Regions from separate parts of the Streptomyces sp. AF1A genome, predicted to be linked through region 1. Evidence: riboswitches for the same ligand, from Rfam matches in the RefSeq annotation. Region 1 holds a riboswitch; the other holds the start of a gene.

Region 1 (9,777 bases):
TGGTCAACACCGTGCTCGTGGTGGTCCTCCAGCTGCGGGTGTCGGCACGGGCCGAGGGCCCGCACCGAGCGGCCGCCGCGGTGGGCTGGTACGGCGTGACCCTGCTCGCCTGCTGCCTCGTCCTGGCGACCGCCACCGGCGGCGGGCCCTGGTCCGCCTCGCTCGCCCTGCTCGCGGCCGCGATGCTGGTCACGCTGGCCGAACTGCTGCGCTCGGTGAGTTCCTGGGAGCTGGCGGTCAGCCTGGCCCCGCCGCGCGCCCGGGCCTCCTATCTGGGCGTGGCCGGCATGGCGCAGTCGGTGCAGAAGTCCGTGGGCCCGCTGCTGCTGACCGGTGCCGTGATGACGGCCGGCCCGGCGGGCTGGCTGGCGCTCGGCGCGGGCGTCACCGGGCTGAGCCTGGTGCAGCGGCGGGCGGGCCTGCGGCGCCTGGCGACCCTCGCCGAGCCCGCCGCCGGCCCCCCGGACGCGCCCGAGGGCGGCGCCCCCTGCCATGGACAGGGAGTGCCGCCCTCGGTGAGGACGTGATCGACCGGGGTCGATCAGAAGTCCATGTCACCGCCCGGCATGCCGCCGCCGGCCGGCGCGGCGGCCTTCTCCGGCTTGTCGGCGATGACGGCCTCGGTGGTGAGGAACAGCGCGGCGATGGAGGCGGCGTTCTGCAGCGCGGAACGGGTCACCTTCGCCGGGTCGATGATGCCTTCCTTGACCAGGTCGACGTACTCGCCGGTCGCGGCGTTCAGGCCGTGGCCCGGGGTCAGGTTGCGCACCTTCTCCACCACGACACCGCCCTCGAGGCCGGCGTTGACGGCGATCTGCTTCAGCGGGGCCTCCAGCGCGATGCGCACGGCGTTGGCGCCGGTCGCCTCGTCACCCTCGAGCTCCAGCTTCTCGAAGACCTTGGTGGTCTGCAGCAGGGCCACGCCACCACCGGCGACGATGCCCTCCTCGACCGCGGCCTTCGCGTTGCGGACGGCGTCCTCGATGCGGTGCTTGCGCTCCTTGAGCTCCACCTCGGTGGCGGCACCGGCCTTGATGACCGCGACACCGCCGGCGAGCTTCGCCAGGCGCTCCTGCAGCTTCTCCCGGTCGTAGTCCGAGTCGCTGTTCTCGATCTCGGCGCGGATCTGGTTGACCCGGCCGTTGACCTGCTCGGAGGAGCCGGCACCGTCGACGATGGTGGTCTCGTCCTTGGTGATGACGACCTTGCGGGCGCGGCCCAGGAGGTCCAGGGTCGCGTTCTCCAGCTTGAGGCCGACCTCCTCGGAGATGACCTCGCCGCCCGTGAGGATGGCGATGTCACCGAGCATGGCCTTGCGGCGGTCACCGAAGCCCGGGGCCTTGACGGCGACGGACTTGAAGGTGCCGCGGATCTTGTTGACGACCAGGGTCGACAGGGCCTCGCCCTCGACGTCCTCGGCGATGATCAGCAGCGGCTTGCCGGACTGCATGACCTTCTCCAGGAGCGGGAGCAGGTCCTTGACCGAGGAGATCTTGGAGTTGGCGATGAGGATGTACGGGTCCTCGAGCGACGCCTCCATGCGCTCCATGTCGGTCGCGAAGTAGGCGGAGATGTAGCCCTTGTCGAAGCGCATGCCCTCGGTGAGCTCGAGCTCCAGACCGAAGGTGTTGGACTCCTCGACGGTGATGACGCCTTCCTTGCCGACCTTGTCCATGGCCTCGGCGATGAGCTCGCCGATCTGGGTGTCGGCGGCGGAGATGGACGCGGTGGAGGCGATCTGCTCCTTGGTCTCGACGTCCTTCGCCTGCTCCAGCAGGGCGGCGGAGACGGCCTCGACGGCCTTCTCGATACCGCGCTTCAGAGCCATCGGGTTGGCACCGGCGGCGACGTTGCGCAGGCCCTCCTTGACCAGGGCCTGGGCGAGCACGGTCGCGGTGGTCGTACCGTCACCGGCGACGTCGTCCGTCTTCTTGGCGACTTCCTTGACCAGCTCGGCGCCGATCTTCTCGTACGGGTCCTCGAGCTCGATCTCCTTGGCGATGGAGACACCATCGTTGGTGATCGTGGGGGCGCCCCACTTCTTCTCGAGGACGACGTTGCGGCCCTTGGGGCCGAGCGTCACCTTGACGGCGTCCGCGAGCTGGTTCATGCCGCGCTCGAGGCCGCGCCGCGCCTCCTCGTCGAACGCGATGATCTTGGCCATGTGAAGTGGTCCCTCCAGGACTGGGGGTGATTCCTTCGGACCGCGCCCGCGCCCGCGACGGACGGCTCGCCGGCCTCGTGGTTCCTTGCCCCACCCGGCCCGCGGGCCTCACCGACCCGGTCCTTCACTGTCACTCTCACCTTCAGAGTGCTAACGCCAATGATTAGCACTCGACCATGCCGAGTGCAAGCGCCTCCGGGGTGGAGGAGCCACCGTCAGCCTCCCGCGAACACGGCCGCGGCGCACGACGAGGGGCCCGCACCCTGTGCCGGTGCGAGCCCCTCGGTAACGAGAAACGTTCAGGCGGTGACGCGAACCATGTCGGCCTGCGGGCCCTTCTGGCCCTGCGAGATCTCGAACTCGACCCGCTGGCCCTCTTCCAGGGTGCGGTAGCCGTCCATCTGAATCGCGCTGTAGTGGACGAAGACGTCCGCACCACCGTCGACCGCGATGAAGCCGTAGCCCTTCTCCGCGTTGAACCACTTGACGGTGCCCTGAGCCATGCCTAACTCCCCTATTACTGGCCCTTGCACAGATCCACACTTCGCGGACCCGGGTCAGACCTCACCCCCCATCGGTCGGGGGCGTGCGCCGGAACGCGTCGACCGCGGCTGAATGTATCTGTCCAACTGCCGTCTGCAACAGGTCAATCGGACGAGAATTCTTGACGAGCCGGACCCGGAATGTGGCGAGAATTCGCGTGAATTCAGGGCAAGTCGGGCCCCATAAAGGCCACAAAAGCCGCATAAAACCCGCACACTTTGGCTGCTTCTTATCGGGTGTGCGGCATGAAACCAGGGTTTCCGGCGGGGGCGCCGGGAGCGCGTTCCCCAACTGTACCGCGCTCAATCACGCAGAATTGCCCCCTCCGCTTCTCTCACGGAGGGGGCAATCGGGGGAACAGTCGGTAACCACTGTTACCGACGGTAATGATCGGTCATCCGGTCAGCCGCCGGCGACGGCCGGGATGATGGAGACGCCCGCCCCGTCCGGGGTCACGGTCTGCAGGCCCTGCTCGAAGCGCACGTCGTCGTCGTTGACGTACACGTTGACGAACCGGCGCAGCTTGCCCTGGTCGTCCAGGACGCGGGCGGCGATCCCGGTGTGGTTCTTCTCCAGGTCCTCGATGACCTCGGCGAGGGTGGCGCCCTCGGCGGCGACCTCGGCCCGGCCGCCGGTGTAGGTACGCAGGATGGTGGGGATGCGAACGGTCACGCTCATGCGAGGCCAGCCTCTCGGAAGGAGTCCAGGGTCGGGCGGATGGTGGCGGTGAGGCCGGTGCCGGCCACCGCGTCGAGGGTCTTCAGGCCGTCACCGGTGTTGAGCACCACCGTGGTCTTCGTCGGGTCCAGGGTGCCGTCCTTGACCAGCTTGCGGGTCACGCCGACGGTCACTCCGCCCGCCGTCTCCGCGAAGATGCCCTCGGTGCGGGCCAGGAGCTTGATGGCGTCCACGACCTCCTCGTCCGTCACGTCCTCCACGGCGCCGCCGGTGCGGCGGGCGATGTCCAGGACGTACGGCCCGTCGGCCGGGTTGCCGATGGCGAGGGACTTGGCGATGGTGTTGGGCTTCTGCGGGCGGACCACGTCGTGCCCGGCCTTGAAGGCGGTGGACACCGGCGAGCAGCCCTCGGCCTGCGCGCCGAAGATCTTGTACGGCCGGTCCTCCACGAGACCGAGCCTGACCAGCTCCTGCAGGCCCTTGTCGATCTTCGTGAGCTGGGAGCCGGAGGCGATCGGGACGACGACCTGGTCGGGCAGCCGCCAGCCGAGCTGCTCGCAGATCTCGTACGCCAGGGTCTTGGAGCCCTCCGCGTAGTACGGCCGCAGATTGACGTTGACGAAGCCCCAGCCCTCGCCGGCCGGGTCGCCGATCAGCTCGGAGCAGAAGCGGTTCACGTCGTCGTAGTTGCCCTCGATGCCGACGAGTTCACCGCCGTAGACGGCGGCCATGACGACCTTGCCCTGCTCCAGGTCGTGCGGGATGAACACGCAGGAGCGGAAGCCGGCGCGGGCCGCGGCGGCGCCGACGGCACCGGCCAGGTTGCCGGTGGAGGAGCAGGAGAGCGTGGTGAAGCCGAAGGCGCGGGCGGCCTCCAGGGCCTGGGCGACGACGCGGTCCTTGAAGGAGTGCGTCGGGTTGCCGGAGTCGTCCTTCACGTACAGCCCGCCGGTCACGCCCAGCTCGCGGGCCAGGTTGTCGGCCTTGACGAGGTTGGTCCAGCCCGGGTTGAGGTTGGGCTTGCCGGCCACGTCGGCGGGGACGGGCAGCAGGGGGGCGTAGCGCCAGATGTTCGTGGGGCCGGCCTCGATGCGGCGGCGCAGCTCTTCGGTGTCGTAGGCGGAGAAGTCGTAGGCGATCTCCAGCGGCCCGAAACACTCCTCGCAGGCGAACACCGGTCCGAGCGGCACCCGGTGACCGCACTCGCGGCAGCTCAGGGCCGTGGCGGGGCCCAGGTCGACGGTGGAACTGCTGGAGCTTGCAACTGTCTGCACAGCCATGGAGGCGAGGCCCTTTCTCCTCATCTTCCTCACGACGCATCTCGCCGTGAGACGGATTTGGCACCTTCCCTAGCCGGGAGCCTCGCTCTGCGACGAGAACCGACTGGAGGGTTGCCGGGGCTTCATCGGGCCGTGTCCCTCTGCCCCTCTGGATGAGCGGTATGCGGTTGTGTACGCCCGATGACCCCCGACATGCGATGGTCATCGGCGTTGTTCAAGACTGTAACCGAAGGCCAGGACAGTTGAGATAGTCGTCCGAACCGCGAGACAACCGTGAGGAGCAGCAGACCGTGCTGGAAGAAGTCGAGCGCTGGCTGGCCACCCGCTCCTGGTCCGTGACCGATCGCCCGCTGCACACGGTCCTCGCCGCCAAGCAGCGCACGGGGCAGACGATCAGCGTCGTGCTGCCCGCGCTCAACGAGGAGGGGACCGTCGGCGACATCGTCGCCGCCATCCGGCACGACCTCGTGGAGCAGGTCCCGCTCGTCGACGAGATCGTCGTCGTCGACTCCGGCTCCACCGACCGCACCTCCCAGGTCGCCGCCGCCGCGGGTGCGCGGGTCGTCCACCGCGACGACATCCTGCCCCGCATCCCCGCCGTTCCGGGCAAGGGGGAGGTCCTGTGGCGCTCCCTCCTGGTCACCGGCGGCGACATCGTCTGTTTCGTCGACGCCGACCTGAGGGAGTTCTCCGCCGACTTCGTCTCCGGGATCGTCGGCCCGCTCCTCACCGACCCCGGGGTGGACCTGGTCAAGGGCATGTACGACCGTCCGCTCGCCGGGGCGGCAGGGCAGGGCGGCCGGGTCACCGAGCTGATGGCCCGCCCGCTGCTGAACATGCACTGGCCGCAGCTGGCCGGGTTCGTGCAGCCGCTGGGCGGCGAGTACGCGGCCCGCCGCAGCCTGCTGGAGCAGCTGCCGTTCCCGGTCGGCTACGGCGTGGAGCTGGGCATGCTGGTCGACGCGCTGCACCTGGTCGGCCTGGACGCGCTCGCCCAGGTGGACGTGGGCGTGCGCAAGCACCGGCACCAGGACGGGCAGGCGCTGGGCCGGATGGCCGCGGCCATCTACCGCACGGCGCAGCTCCGGCTCGCCCGCGGGCACCTGATCCGACCGGCGCTGACCCAATTCGAGCGGGGCGCGAACGGCTTCGAACCGCGCACCTACTCGGTGGACACCGAGGAGCGGCCGCCGATGGTGGAGATCGCGGAGTACGCGCACCGCCAGGTGGCGTGAAAGCGGAGTACGGCCGTATACAGCCGCCTTCCCGGGTGGTCCGTACGTTTGAGCGTTTCCGGACCGGGCTAGGTTGAGGACCATGGCTTCTTCGCACGGTGCCGAGGTGCTGGTCGCGTCCAACCGCGGCCCGGTTTCGTACACGGCGGACGACAGCGGCTCGCTGCGCGCCAAGCGGGGCGGCGGCGGGCTGGTGTCCGGGCTGTCGGCCATCGGGCCGGACGCGGGCTCGGTGTGGGTGTGCGCCGCGCTGAGCGACGGCGACCGGGAGGCCGCGCGGCGCGCGGACGGCGGGCTGCTGCCGGCCGAGGACACCGGCGGGCAGCGGGTGCGGATGCTCGACATCGACGCGGAGGTGTTCGCCGACGCGTACAACGGCATCGCGAACTCGGTGCTCTGGTTCGTCCACCACATGCTGTACCAGACACCGCTGGAACCGGTCTTCGACGCGGAGTTCCGCCGGCAGTGGGCGTCGTACGAGGTCTACAACCGGGCGTTCGCCGAGGCGCTGGCCCACGAGGCGGCCGAGGGCGCGGCGGTGCTGATCCAGGACTACCACCTGGCGCTGGCCCCGCGCATGCTCCGGCAGCTCCGCCCCGACCTGCGCATCGGCCACTTCTCGCACACCCCGTGGGCCCCGCCGGACTACTTCCGGCTGCTGCCGGACGACATCGCGGCCGAGCTGCTGACCGGCATCCTGGGCGCGGACCGGGCGGCGTTCCTCACGCAGCGGTGGGCGGACGCGTTCACCGAGTGCTGCCACGCGGTGCTGGGTCCCGGGATCCCGTCCGGCACCCGGATCGGGGTGCACGGGCTGGGCGCGGACGCGGACTTCCTGCGCGAGCGGGCCCACGAGGCGGACGTGGACGAGCGGATGGCGGCGCTGCGCGAGGAGATCGGCGAGGGCCGGCGGACCGTCGTGCGCGTGGACCGCACCGAGCTGTCCAAGAACATCGTGCGCGGGCTGCTGGCGTACCGGCAGCTGCTCGACGACCACCCCAAGTGGCGCGAGCGGGTGGTGCACCTGGCGTTCGCGTACCCCTCGCGACAGGACCTCGCCGTGTACCGGGACTACACGGCCGAGGTGCAGCGGGTGGCCGAGGACATCAACGCGCGGTACGGAACGGCCGACTGGAGGCCGGTGGTGCTGCACGTGCGGGACGACTTCGCGCGGTCGCTGGCCGCGTACCGGCTCGCCGACGTGGCGCTCGTCAACCCCATCCGGGACGGCATGAACCTGGTCGCCAAGGAGATCCCGGTCGTCTCCGACGAGGGATGCGCGCTGGTGCTGTCGCGGGAGGCGGGGGCGTACGAGGAGCTGGGCGAGGACGCGATCGTGGTGAACCCGTACGACATCCGCGGGACGGCGGAGGCGCTGCACGCGGCGCTCGGAATGCCGGCGGGCGAGCGGGCGGAGCGGTCGAAACGGCTCGCTGCCGCGGCCACCGCGCTGCCGCCCGCCCAGTGGTTCCTGGACCAGCTGCGCGCTCTGGACGCTCAGTCCAGCTGAGCCGCCAGTGTCCGCAGCAGTCGTACGACCCCCTGCGGGCCGTCCACCACGAGGTCGGCGCGTTCGGCCAGTTCGGTGACCTCGGTGCTGCCGCTGCAGACGAGGAGGCCGGGGACGCCGTCGGAGCGGAGCTTGTCGACGGCGGCGAAGGCCGGGAGGTCGCCGAGGTCGTCGCCGGCGTAGACGACGCACTGGGCGCCAATCCTGCGGACGTGGTCGAGGAGGGCGACCCCCTTGTCCATGCCCGGCGGGCGCAGTTCCAGGACCAGGCGGCCGGGCTCGACGATCAGGCCGTGCCGGGTGGCGAGGTCGGTGAGGGGGGCACGCAGGGCCTCGAAGGCGGCCTGGGGGTCTGCCGCGCGGCGGGTGTGGACGGCGACCGCCCGGCCCTTCTCCTCGATCCAGGTGCCCTGCCAGGCGCCGGCCCGGTCGAGGACGCCGGGCAGCTCGGCGCGGACCGCGGCCACGCCCGGGTGCGGGGCGGGGGCGGTGACCGTGCCGGTGACCGCGTCCCAGCGTTCGGCGCCGTAGTGGCCGAGGACGGTGAGGTGCTCCAGGCCAGGGACGCCCGCGAAGCCGCCGTGGCGGACCGCCACGCCCGCGGGTCTGCCGGTGATCACGGCGACGGAGGCCACCTTGGGGGCGAGCGCGGCGAGCGCGGGGACGGCCTCGGGATGGGCGCGGGCCTGATCGGGGTCGGCGACGATGGGGGCCAGCGTGCCGTCGAAGTCCAGCCCGACGACCGCGGCGCGGGGCTTGGCGAGCAGCGCGGCGAGGCCGTCCCGGCCGGGCTGGGTGGCCGGGGTCGGCAGGGGATCCGGCGGTGGGGTGGAGTGGGTCGTGTGGGTGCCCATACGGCGACACTATCCGCGGAAGGCGGGCCTCACTCCTCAGCGCTCGGAGCGGCGGGCCTCCCGCACCCGGCGCAGGCGGTTCACCGTGACCGGGTCGTGGGCCAGGGCCCGCTCGTCGTCCAGCAGGGCGTTGAGCAGCTGGTAGTAGCGCACGGGGGCCAGCCCCAGCTCCTCGCGTATCGCCCGCTCCTTGGCACCGGGACCGGTGAAGCCCCGGCGCTCCAGCGCGAGGACGGCCTTCTCACGACTGCCCAGTTCCATGCCCGCCACGGTAGCGCCGGCCACCGACAACCGCCCGCCCACCGAAGCACCCGCGACCCCTACCCGCAGAGGTGGCCCCGCACCGGCACCCGGGGGCTGACGGCTCCGTACCTCCCATGTGGCCCCGCACCGGCAGCCGGTACCCCGCCCAGGCAGCCCCCGCACCGGCACCCGGGGGGCCCCGCGCCGGCACCCGGCCGCCCGCCCAAGCGGCCCTGGGCGGCGGCACTCCGGTCTAGTTCGCGTTGCTGCTGTCCGCCGCCGCGGCCATCGCCTGGAGGCGGGTGAGGACGCCGGAGGGGTTGCCGCCGGGGGCGACGGCCTGGCCGATGTCCTTCTTCACGGCCGCGCTGACCGCCGCCCAGGACGTCTTGCCGACCGGGTAGAGCTGGGAGGTGGCCAGCTGGTCCAGGAACGGGTGCAGGGCCTTGTCGGTGGACGCGTTGGACGCGCTCATGGTGTCGGAGGCGGAGCTGGTGACCGGGAGCAGGCCGTACTCGCGGGAGAAGGCGAGGACGTTCTTCTCGGAGTAGACGAAGCCCAGGAAGTCGCCTGTCTGGTCGGCGTGCCCGTTCTGCCTGAAGGCCATCATCCAGTCGGTGACGCCCATCGAGGCCTTGGCCCTGCCGGTGCGGCCCGGCATCGGGACCATGCCGAACTTCACGCCCTTCCTCGCGGCCTGCTGGATCAGCGTGGGGTGGCCGTTGAGCATGCCGACCTGACCGTCGGCGAAGGCGGCGAAGGCGTCCGCCCGGTTGAGCCTGCCGGGCGCGACGGGGCCGGTCAGCCCCTTGTCGACCAGCTCGTCCTTGAGCCAGGTGAAGGTCTGGACGTTCTGCGTGGAGGCGATGGTGTAGGTGCCGATGTCGTCGGTGTAACCGGTGCCGCCGCTGCCGCCGCTCAGCAGCCACTGCATGGTCTCGGCCTGGGCTTCCTCGGGGCCGAGGGGCAGCGCGTAGGGGTACTTCACCCCCTTGTCCTTCAGCACCCTCGCGTCGGCGGCCAGCTCGCTCCAGGTGGTGGGCGGGGTGAGGCCGGCCGAGGCGAAGAGGGTCTTGTTGTAGAAGAGCACGCGCGTGGAGGCGGCGAAGGGGATGCCGTACTGCGTGTGGTTCCACTGGCCCGCGTCGGCCAGCTGGGAGAGCAGGTCGGCCTGGGTGCGGATGGAGAGCACGTCGGAGGCCGGGTAGAGCTTGCCGGCGGCCGCGTAGTCGGCGTAGGCGCCTATCTGGGCCAGGTCGGGGGCGTGCCC
Region 2 (7,050 bases), on a different contig from region 1:
ATCTCCACGATGTCCTCCATCGTGGTCGCGGGCACGGGCGCCAGGGTCGTCAAGCACGGCAACCGCGCCGCGTCCTCCGCCTCCGGCTCCTCCGACGTCCTGGAGAAGCTCGGGATCAATCTGAACCTGACCCCGCGGCGGGTCGCCGAGGTCGCCGAAGAGGCCGGCATCACGATCTGCTTCGCGGTGAAGTTCCACCCGTCCCTGCGTCATGTCGCCCCGGCCCGAGGCCAGTTGGGCATCCGGACGACGTTCAACGTGCTCGGTCCGCTGACCAACCCGGCCAAGGTGCGCGCCCAGGCGGTCGGCGTCGCCGACCCGCGGATGGCGCCCATCGTGGCCGGCGTGCTCGCCGAGCGCGGCAACTCCGCGCTGGTCTTCCGCGGCGACGACGGCCTGGACGAGCTGACGACGACGTCCACCTCACGGGTCTGGGTGGTCGGGGCCGGCAAGGTGACCGAGGAGACCTTCGACCCGCGGGAGGTCGGCCTCGAACCGGTCCCCGTGGACGCCCTGCGCGGGGGCGACCCGTCGTACAACGCGGAGGTCGCCCGCCGCCTGCTGGACGGCGAGCACGGTCCGGTGCGTGACGCGGTCCTGCTGAACTCCGCGGCGGCCCTGGTGGCGCTGGACCCGGCCGACGCCCCGCTCGCCGAGCAGCTCCGCGCCGGCATGGCCAGGGCGGCCGAGTCCATCGACTCCGGCGCGGCCAAGCGCGCGTTGGAGCGGTGGGTGGCGGCCAGCAACGCCTGACGTGGGCCGGCGAGCGTCCCGCGATCCGGACTCGGGTTGCGGGACGCTCGCCGGTTCCCGTACTTTCCCGTACAGGTCATGAGTGACAGTCATGAGGCCCCGGCCGACTGTCCGGCAACCCTCCGTCCGTGGCGGGGTGCCCCGGGTGAGGACCAGGCCGTAGGCAGCGAGGTCTACGGCAAGCGCGGACCCCTCGCACGCTGTCATCAGTGTGGGGCCAGGGGTCCTGGTCGTTCGAGGGAGCCTTCCGTGAGCAAGCGAATGCGATAGGGCCGCAGAGCCCCGCCTCCGCACACCCGCCCTTCTTCTCTTCTCCACGTACGCCCTTTCGCGTACGTTCTCACGGGAGTTCACCCATGTCTGTTGTCACCGCTGCCGCCGACCAGTCCGTTTGTGCCCCGCTGCCCGTTCTGGGGCGCGATGTCACCGTTCCGCTCGTCACCGGCGGCGAGGTCGCCTACGCGGCCCTCGACTACGCGGCCAGCGCCCCCGCCCTCCAGCGCGTCTGGGACGACGTCGCGGCCTACGCCCCCTACTACGGCAGCGTCCACCGCGGTGCCGGCTACCTCTCCCAGCTGTCCACCGACCTGTTCGAGAACGCCCGCAGGACGGTCGCCGCGTTCCTCGGCTGCCGCGAGGACGACCAGGTGGTCTTCACCCGGTCGACGACGGACTCCCTGAACCTGCTGGCCCGGGCCCTGCCCGCCGACTGCCGGGTGCTCGTCTTCGAGACCGAGCACCACGCCTCCCTGCTGCCCTGGCCGGACGCACAGGTCACCTGCCTCGACGCCCCGCGCACCCCGGCACAGGCCGTGTCCACCCTGGAGCGGGCCCTGGCCGACCGCGACCCGCACGGCCCGGCCCTCGTCTGTGTCACCGGCGCCTCCAACGTCACCGGCGAGCTGTGGCCGGTGCGCGAGCTGGCCGCCGCCGCGCACGCCCACGGCGCCCGGATCGTCCTGGACGCCGCCCAGCTGGCCCCGCACCACCCGGTGGACGTCCGTGAGCTGGACGTCGACTGGGTCGCGTTCTCCGGTCACAAGCTGTACGCGCCCTTCGGCTCCGGCGTGCTGGCCGGCCGCGCCGACTGGCTGAGGGCGGCCGAGCCGTACCTCGCGGGCGGCGGCGCCAGCCGCACGGTGACCCGGCGGCCGGACGGCGGGCTGGAGGTGGAGTGGCACGAGAGCGCCGCCCGGCACGAGGCCGGCTCGCCGAACGTCATCGGCGCCTACGCCATCGCCTCCGCCTGCAAGGCCCTCACCGAGGCCGGCTGGGACGGCCTCGTCGCCCGCGAGCGGCACCTGATCCGCAGGGTCCGCCAGGGCCTCGCCGAGGTGCCCGAGGTCAGGATCCTCTCCCTGTTCGGCGACGACGCCCCGCGCGTCGGGGTCCTCTCCTTCGTCGTCGAGGGCTGGAACAGCTCCCACTTCGCCGCCGCACTCTCCGCCGAGTACGGCATCGGCGTCCGCGACGGCCTCTTCTGCGCCCACCCGCTGGTACGCACCCTGCTGGGCACCGACCCCCAGACCCAGGGGGAGTGCGGCGCCCCCGAGGCCGCGCCCGGCGAGAAGTCCCTCAACGCCGTCCGCGTGAGCTTCGGCGCGGGCACCCCCGACGAGCACGTCGACCGCTTCGTCACCGCGGTCAGGGAGCTGGTGACCGAGGGCGCGCGGTGGACGTACCGCACGGAGGACGGCCGCTGCGTGCCGGCGGTGTGACCGGCAGGACCCTCCGGTGAGGCGGCCTTCAGGCGGTTCTTCAGGCAGGTCTTCAGGCGCTTCTTCAGGCGTTCAGGAGTCGAGCCCGATCGCGAAGGCCGCCTCCAGGTCGTGCTGGGAGTAGGTGCGGAACGCGACGTGCGTGTCGGTGGCCTCCACCCCCGGGATCTTGCTGATCCGCCCGGGGATCACGTCGGCGAGATCGTCGTGCCGGCGCACCCTGACCATCGCGATCAGGTCGTAGGTGCCGGTGACGGAGAAGACCTCGCTGACCGACTCCAGCGAAGCGATCTGCTCCGCGATCTCCGGAATCCGGTCCACGCTGGTCTTGATCAGAACGATCGCGGTGATCACGGCAGGTTCTCTCCCTCGGGGGCCTGAGCAGGGGCGGCTTTCACTCTAGCCCGCCCGTCTCCCGCCACCGCCCTGCGCAGGAGGCCCTTCGGGCCCACCCTCGCGCCGTAGCGCACCCACGCGTAGCCGAACCCCAGACCGAACCCCACCAGGTGCGCCAGATACGCCACCCCCGGCCCCTGCGTCGAGCGCTCCGCCGCCTGCCACTGCAGCGCCGCCCAGAACGGCAGGACGACCCAGGCGGGAAACCGCAGCGGCAGGAAGAACAGGAACGGCAGGAGACTGGTGACACGGGCGCGGGGGAACAGGTAGAGGAACGCTCCGAGTACCGCGGAGATCGCCCCGGACGCGCCGACCAGAGACTGCTCGGAGGTGGTGTTGGCGGCCGCGTAGCCCAGCAGGGCCAGGTAACCGCAGCCGACGTAGAAGAGGGTGAACTCCACCCGGCCCATCCGGTCCTCGGTCATCGCGCCGAAGACGAAGAGGAAGAGCATGTTGCCGAGCAGATGCACCCAGCTGCCGTGCACGAACAGCGCCGAGGCCGGGGTGAGCGCCTCCCGGAGCGGGTTGCGGAACAGCTCGGCCGGGACCACGCCCCAGCGGCGGAAGTACGCCCGCTGCGCGGCGAGCAGCGCGTCCCCGGAGCCGTACGCCTCGGTGAGCCCGGAGGCCGGGCCCAGGACGAAGATCAGGCAGCACAGGGCGATGAGGCCGTACGTCATCGGCGCCGACGCACCCCGCAGGGCCCTGAGTGCTCTGCCGGCCGCCGTGCTCCAGGTGCTGATCATGACTACAGAGCATGACGTAACCGGACGCAAGCTGACAGACCGCCTCGCCGCCGTGGACGGATGGGCGGCGGGCAGCCGCCAGGCCGTAGGGTTACGAGCCACACGCGTCGGGCGACGGCGCGCACGGAGACCGAGAAGGAAGCTGACTCCCACGATGACGGTTCCCCAGCCGACCGCCACGACCCGGTGGCGCTGCACCCTGTGCGGCAACCTCACCCGGTTCGACGTCACCCGCTCGTCCAAGGTCGTCGAGTACGTCCACCTCGACCTCGCCGGTGAGCCGACCGTGGAGGAGCGCGAGGTGGTCAGTGAGACCATCGAGTCGGTGCGCTGCCGCTGGTGCAACGCGGTGGACCAGGTGGAGCTCGTGGACAGGCCGGGCGCCTGAGCAGAACATCGTACTTGTATTGGGGTGTGACGGATGGTGGAGACCGCAGGCGGGGGGCCGGGCGACGGCACCGCTGAGGTGCTTGACCGTCCGCTGCCCGACCAGGTGCGCCGCAGGGTCGTACAGATCGTCTCGGACGGCTTCGGCAGGCTGACCGTGGCCGAACTGCCCGCGCAGCTGCGGCAGTACGCCCGGTTCGCCCCCAATCGCCGGGCGAAGTTCGCCGGGAACGCGATGGCGGCGGCGCTGGAGACCGACGCGCTGTTCCGCCAGCGGATCGGGGAGAAGTTCAGAGAGGCGCAGCCGGAACTCGCCGGCGCCCTCGAGGCCGGCTCCCCGCCCCCGGCCGGGGACCCGCTGGACGTGGCGGCCGCGGCCTACGTACTGCGTCCGGCGGGCTGGGTGAAGCTGGTCACCGCGGCCGGCGAGGAGGCCCAGCGCGCCGACGCCGAGCGGGCGGACGAGGAGAGCCGGGCGGAGCTGGAGCGGCTGCGCGGCGAGCTGGCGCGGGCCCGCGAGCACACCCGCGCCGAGACCGAACGGCTGCGTGCGGAGCTGGAGTCGGCGAGGAAGGAAGCGGAATCGCTTCACCGCAAGCTCCGTGCCGCCCTCAGCGACGTGAAGCGGGGCGAGGCCGCCCTGCGCAAGGCGCAGGGCGAGACGGACGCCCTGCGCGCCGAGGCGCAGGCGCAGGTGTCGGCCGCCGAGAGCGAGTCCCGCCGGCTCAAGGCCCGCCTCGGCGAGGCGGAGGCCGCGCTGGAGGCCACCCGCCGGGCGGCGCGCGAGGGCCGCAGCGTGGAGGACATGCGGGTGCGGCTGCTGCTGGACACCCTGCTGGAGGCGACCCAGGGCCTGCGGCGGGAGCTGGCCCTGCCACCCGTGTCCGTGCGCCCGGCCGAGACCGTCGACGCGGTGGAGCCGGGCCGGATGACCCCGAAGGACATCGCGGCGCGGGCCCTGTCCGAGCACGACCCCGCGATCCTCGACCAGCTCCTCGCGCTGCCGCAGGCGCACCTCGTGGTCGACGGCTACAACGTCACCAAGACCGGCTATCCGCAGATGCCGCTGGAGAAGCAGCGGCTGCGGCTGCTCGGCCAGCTCTCGGCGCTCGCCGCGCAGACCGGCGCCGAGGTCACCTGCGTCTTCGACGGCGCGGAGCTGGCCGCGCCGGTGCTGCTCGCGCCGCCGCGCGGGGTGCGGGTGCTGTTCTCCAAGCCGGGTGTCACGGCAGACGAGCTGATCCGCCAGCTCGTGCGCGCGGAGCCGCCGGGCCGTCCGGTCATCGTCGCCTCCACCGACCGCGAGGTGGCCGACGGCGTCGCGCGGGCGGGTGCCCGACCGGTGGCCTCTGCGGTGCTTCTGAAGCGACTGTCCTGACTGTCCAACGGGCATGCCGTATGCCCGATTCGGCACCATCGTCACGCAACGTAGTGTCAATCGCGCCTCACTGCATGTGAGTTGTGAGCAAAGAATGCATTGTGGGGCGGGGTTTTTTGGCGTGAGGATTTGAACTGATCACAAGTGGGTCACTAGGGTCTGGGCTCGAACCTCCGAACGGGTGATCACTCACAAGAAGGAGTTCCCCCTCCGTGGCGTCCCACCGTCGACCCAAGCAGCAGAGTCGCGCCCGCGTGACCGTGCTGACCACCGCAGCCGCCGCTGCCGTCGTGCTGAGCGCTAACGCCGCCAACGCCGCGCCGACTCAGAAGCTCAGCAAGGACCAGGTCAAGGCCAAGGTCGACGCGCTCTACGAGCAGGCGGAACAGGCCACCGAGAAGTACAACGGGGCCAAGGAGAAGCAGCAGAAGCTGCAGAAGGAAATCTCCACCATCCAGGACAACGTCGCCCGCGGCCAGGAGGAGCTCAACAAGCTGCGCGACGGCCTGGGTTCGCTGGCCACCGCCCAGTACCGCTCGGGGGGCATCGACCCCTCGGTCCAGCTCTTCCTGTCCTCCAACCCGGAGGACTACCTCGACAAGGCGTCCACGCTCGACCAGTTGAGCAGCCAGCAGGTCGACGGCCTCCGGAAGATTCAGGACAAACAGCGCGAACTGGCCCAGGAGCGCGCCGAGGCCGGCGAGAAGCTCAAGGACCTCGCCGCCACCCGCACCGAACTGGGCAACAAGAAGAAGGAAGTCCAGGGCAAGCTCGCCCAGGCGCAGAAGCTGCTCAACAGCCTGACCGCCAAGGAGAAGGCCGAGCTGGCGGCCCAGCAGGCGCGCGCCGACCGCTCCTCCAGCGAGCGGGTCAACCTCGGCGACGCCCCGCCCGCCTCCGGCCGCGCCGCGGCCGCCTTCGCCGCCGCTCAGAACCAGCTGGGCAAGCCGTACGTCTACGGTGCCACCGGCCCCTCCTCCTTCGACTGCTCGGGACTGACGTCGTACGCCTACGCCCAGGCCGGCGTCTCCATACCGCGCACCTCCGAGGCGCAGGCCACCATAGGCACCCGCATCTACAGCCAGAGCGACCTCAAGGTCGGCGACCTGGTCTTCTTCTACGGCGACCTCCACCACGTCGGCCTCTACGCCGGCAACGGCCAGGTGCTGCACGCCCCGCACACCGGTGCCGTGGTCCGCTACGAAGCGATGTCCGACATGCCCTTCCAGTTCGGCGTGCGGGTCTGAGACCGCCCGGAACCGGCCGCACGGGGGCGCCCGAACGGGCGAATCCCGCGGACGCGAGCTGACTCCACGCCCCGCCGATGACCTGCGTCAGCGGCGGGGCGTCACCGTCCGTCGCCACCGAGGCGTGTCGCCGGACCCCTTTCGCACGGCTACTGTCTGCCGCGTTTCCCCGGCGCCGGGGCCTCCCCGTCCCCAGGCGCCGGGGAACGTGACCTGTCAGCCAGCGGAAGGGGTACGGCAACCCGTGGGGTCCCATCGCCGCCTTGCACCGTCCGGAATCGACCGCGGCGCCGCCGCCCTGTGCGTGCTGTCGGCCGCGGCCGCCGCCCTCGGCGCCGTGCCCGCGCAGGCCGCGCCGCACGGCGACACCCGCGCCGAGATGGACCGGCTCTATCAGCAGGCCGAGCAGGCGACCCAGGCCTTCG

The links. Region 1 has a riboswitch for S-adenosylmethionine ahead of thrC (threonine synthase). Riboswitches for the same ligand answer to the same signal wherever they lie in the genome.
Region 2: linked by a shared signal. The riboswitch ahead of ACLU3S_RS23515 (aminotransferase class V-fold PLP-dependent enzyme) and the one ahead of thrC (threonine synthase) in region 1 are both predicted to bind S-adenosylmethionine.

The regions. Positions count from the first base shown of each region.
Region 1 is NZ_JBLEBI010000003.1:32,099-41,875, forward strand. It holds gene ACLU3S_RS01810 (MFS transporter) at 1-527, shown strand, start outside; gene groL (chaperonin GroEL) at 542-2,164, opposite strand; gene ACLU3S_RS01820 (cold-shock protein) at 2,464-2,667, opposite strand; gene ACLU3S_RS01825 (MoaD/ThiS family protein) at 3,110-3,385, opposite strand; gene thrC (threonine synthase) at 3,382-4,665, opposite strand; SAM riboswitch class I at 4,683-4,824, opposite strand; gene ACLU3S_RS01835 (glucosyl-3-phosphoglycerate synthase) at 4,956-5,900, shown strand; gene ACLU3S_RS01840 (alpha,alpha-trehalose-phosphate synthase (UDP-forming)) at 5,983-7,410, shown strand; gene otsB (trehalose-phosphatase) at 7,398-8,264, opposite strand; gene ACLU3S_RS01850 (DUF3263 domain-containing protein) at 8,301-8,525, opposite strand; gene ACLU3S_RS01855 (extracellular solute-binding protein) at 8,761-9,777, opposite strand, start outside.
Region 2 is NZ_JBLEBI010000098.1:16,626-23,675, reverse strand. It holds gene trpD (anthranilate phosphoribosyltransferase) at 1-753, shown strand, start outside; SAM riboswitch class IV at 828-944, shown strand; gene ACLU3S_RS23515 (aminotransferase class V-fold PLP-dependent enzyme) at 1,110-2,471, shown strand; gene ACLU3S_RS23510 (Lrp/AsnC family transcriptional regulator) at 2,544-2,825, opposite strand; gene ACLU3S_RS23505 (rhomboid family intramembrane serine protease) at 2,822-3,613, opposite strand; gene ACLU3S_RS23500 (hypothetical protein) at 3,768-4,001, shown strand; gene ACLU3S_RS23495 (NYN domain-containing protein) at 4,035-5,378, shown strand; gene ACLU3S_RS23490 (NlpC/P60 family protein) at 5,591-6,625, shown strand; gene ACLU3S_RS23485 (NlpC/P60 family protein) at 6,870-7,050, shown strand, end outside.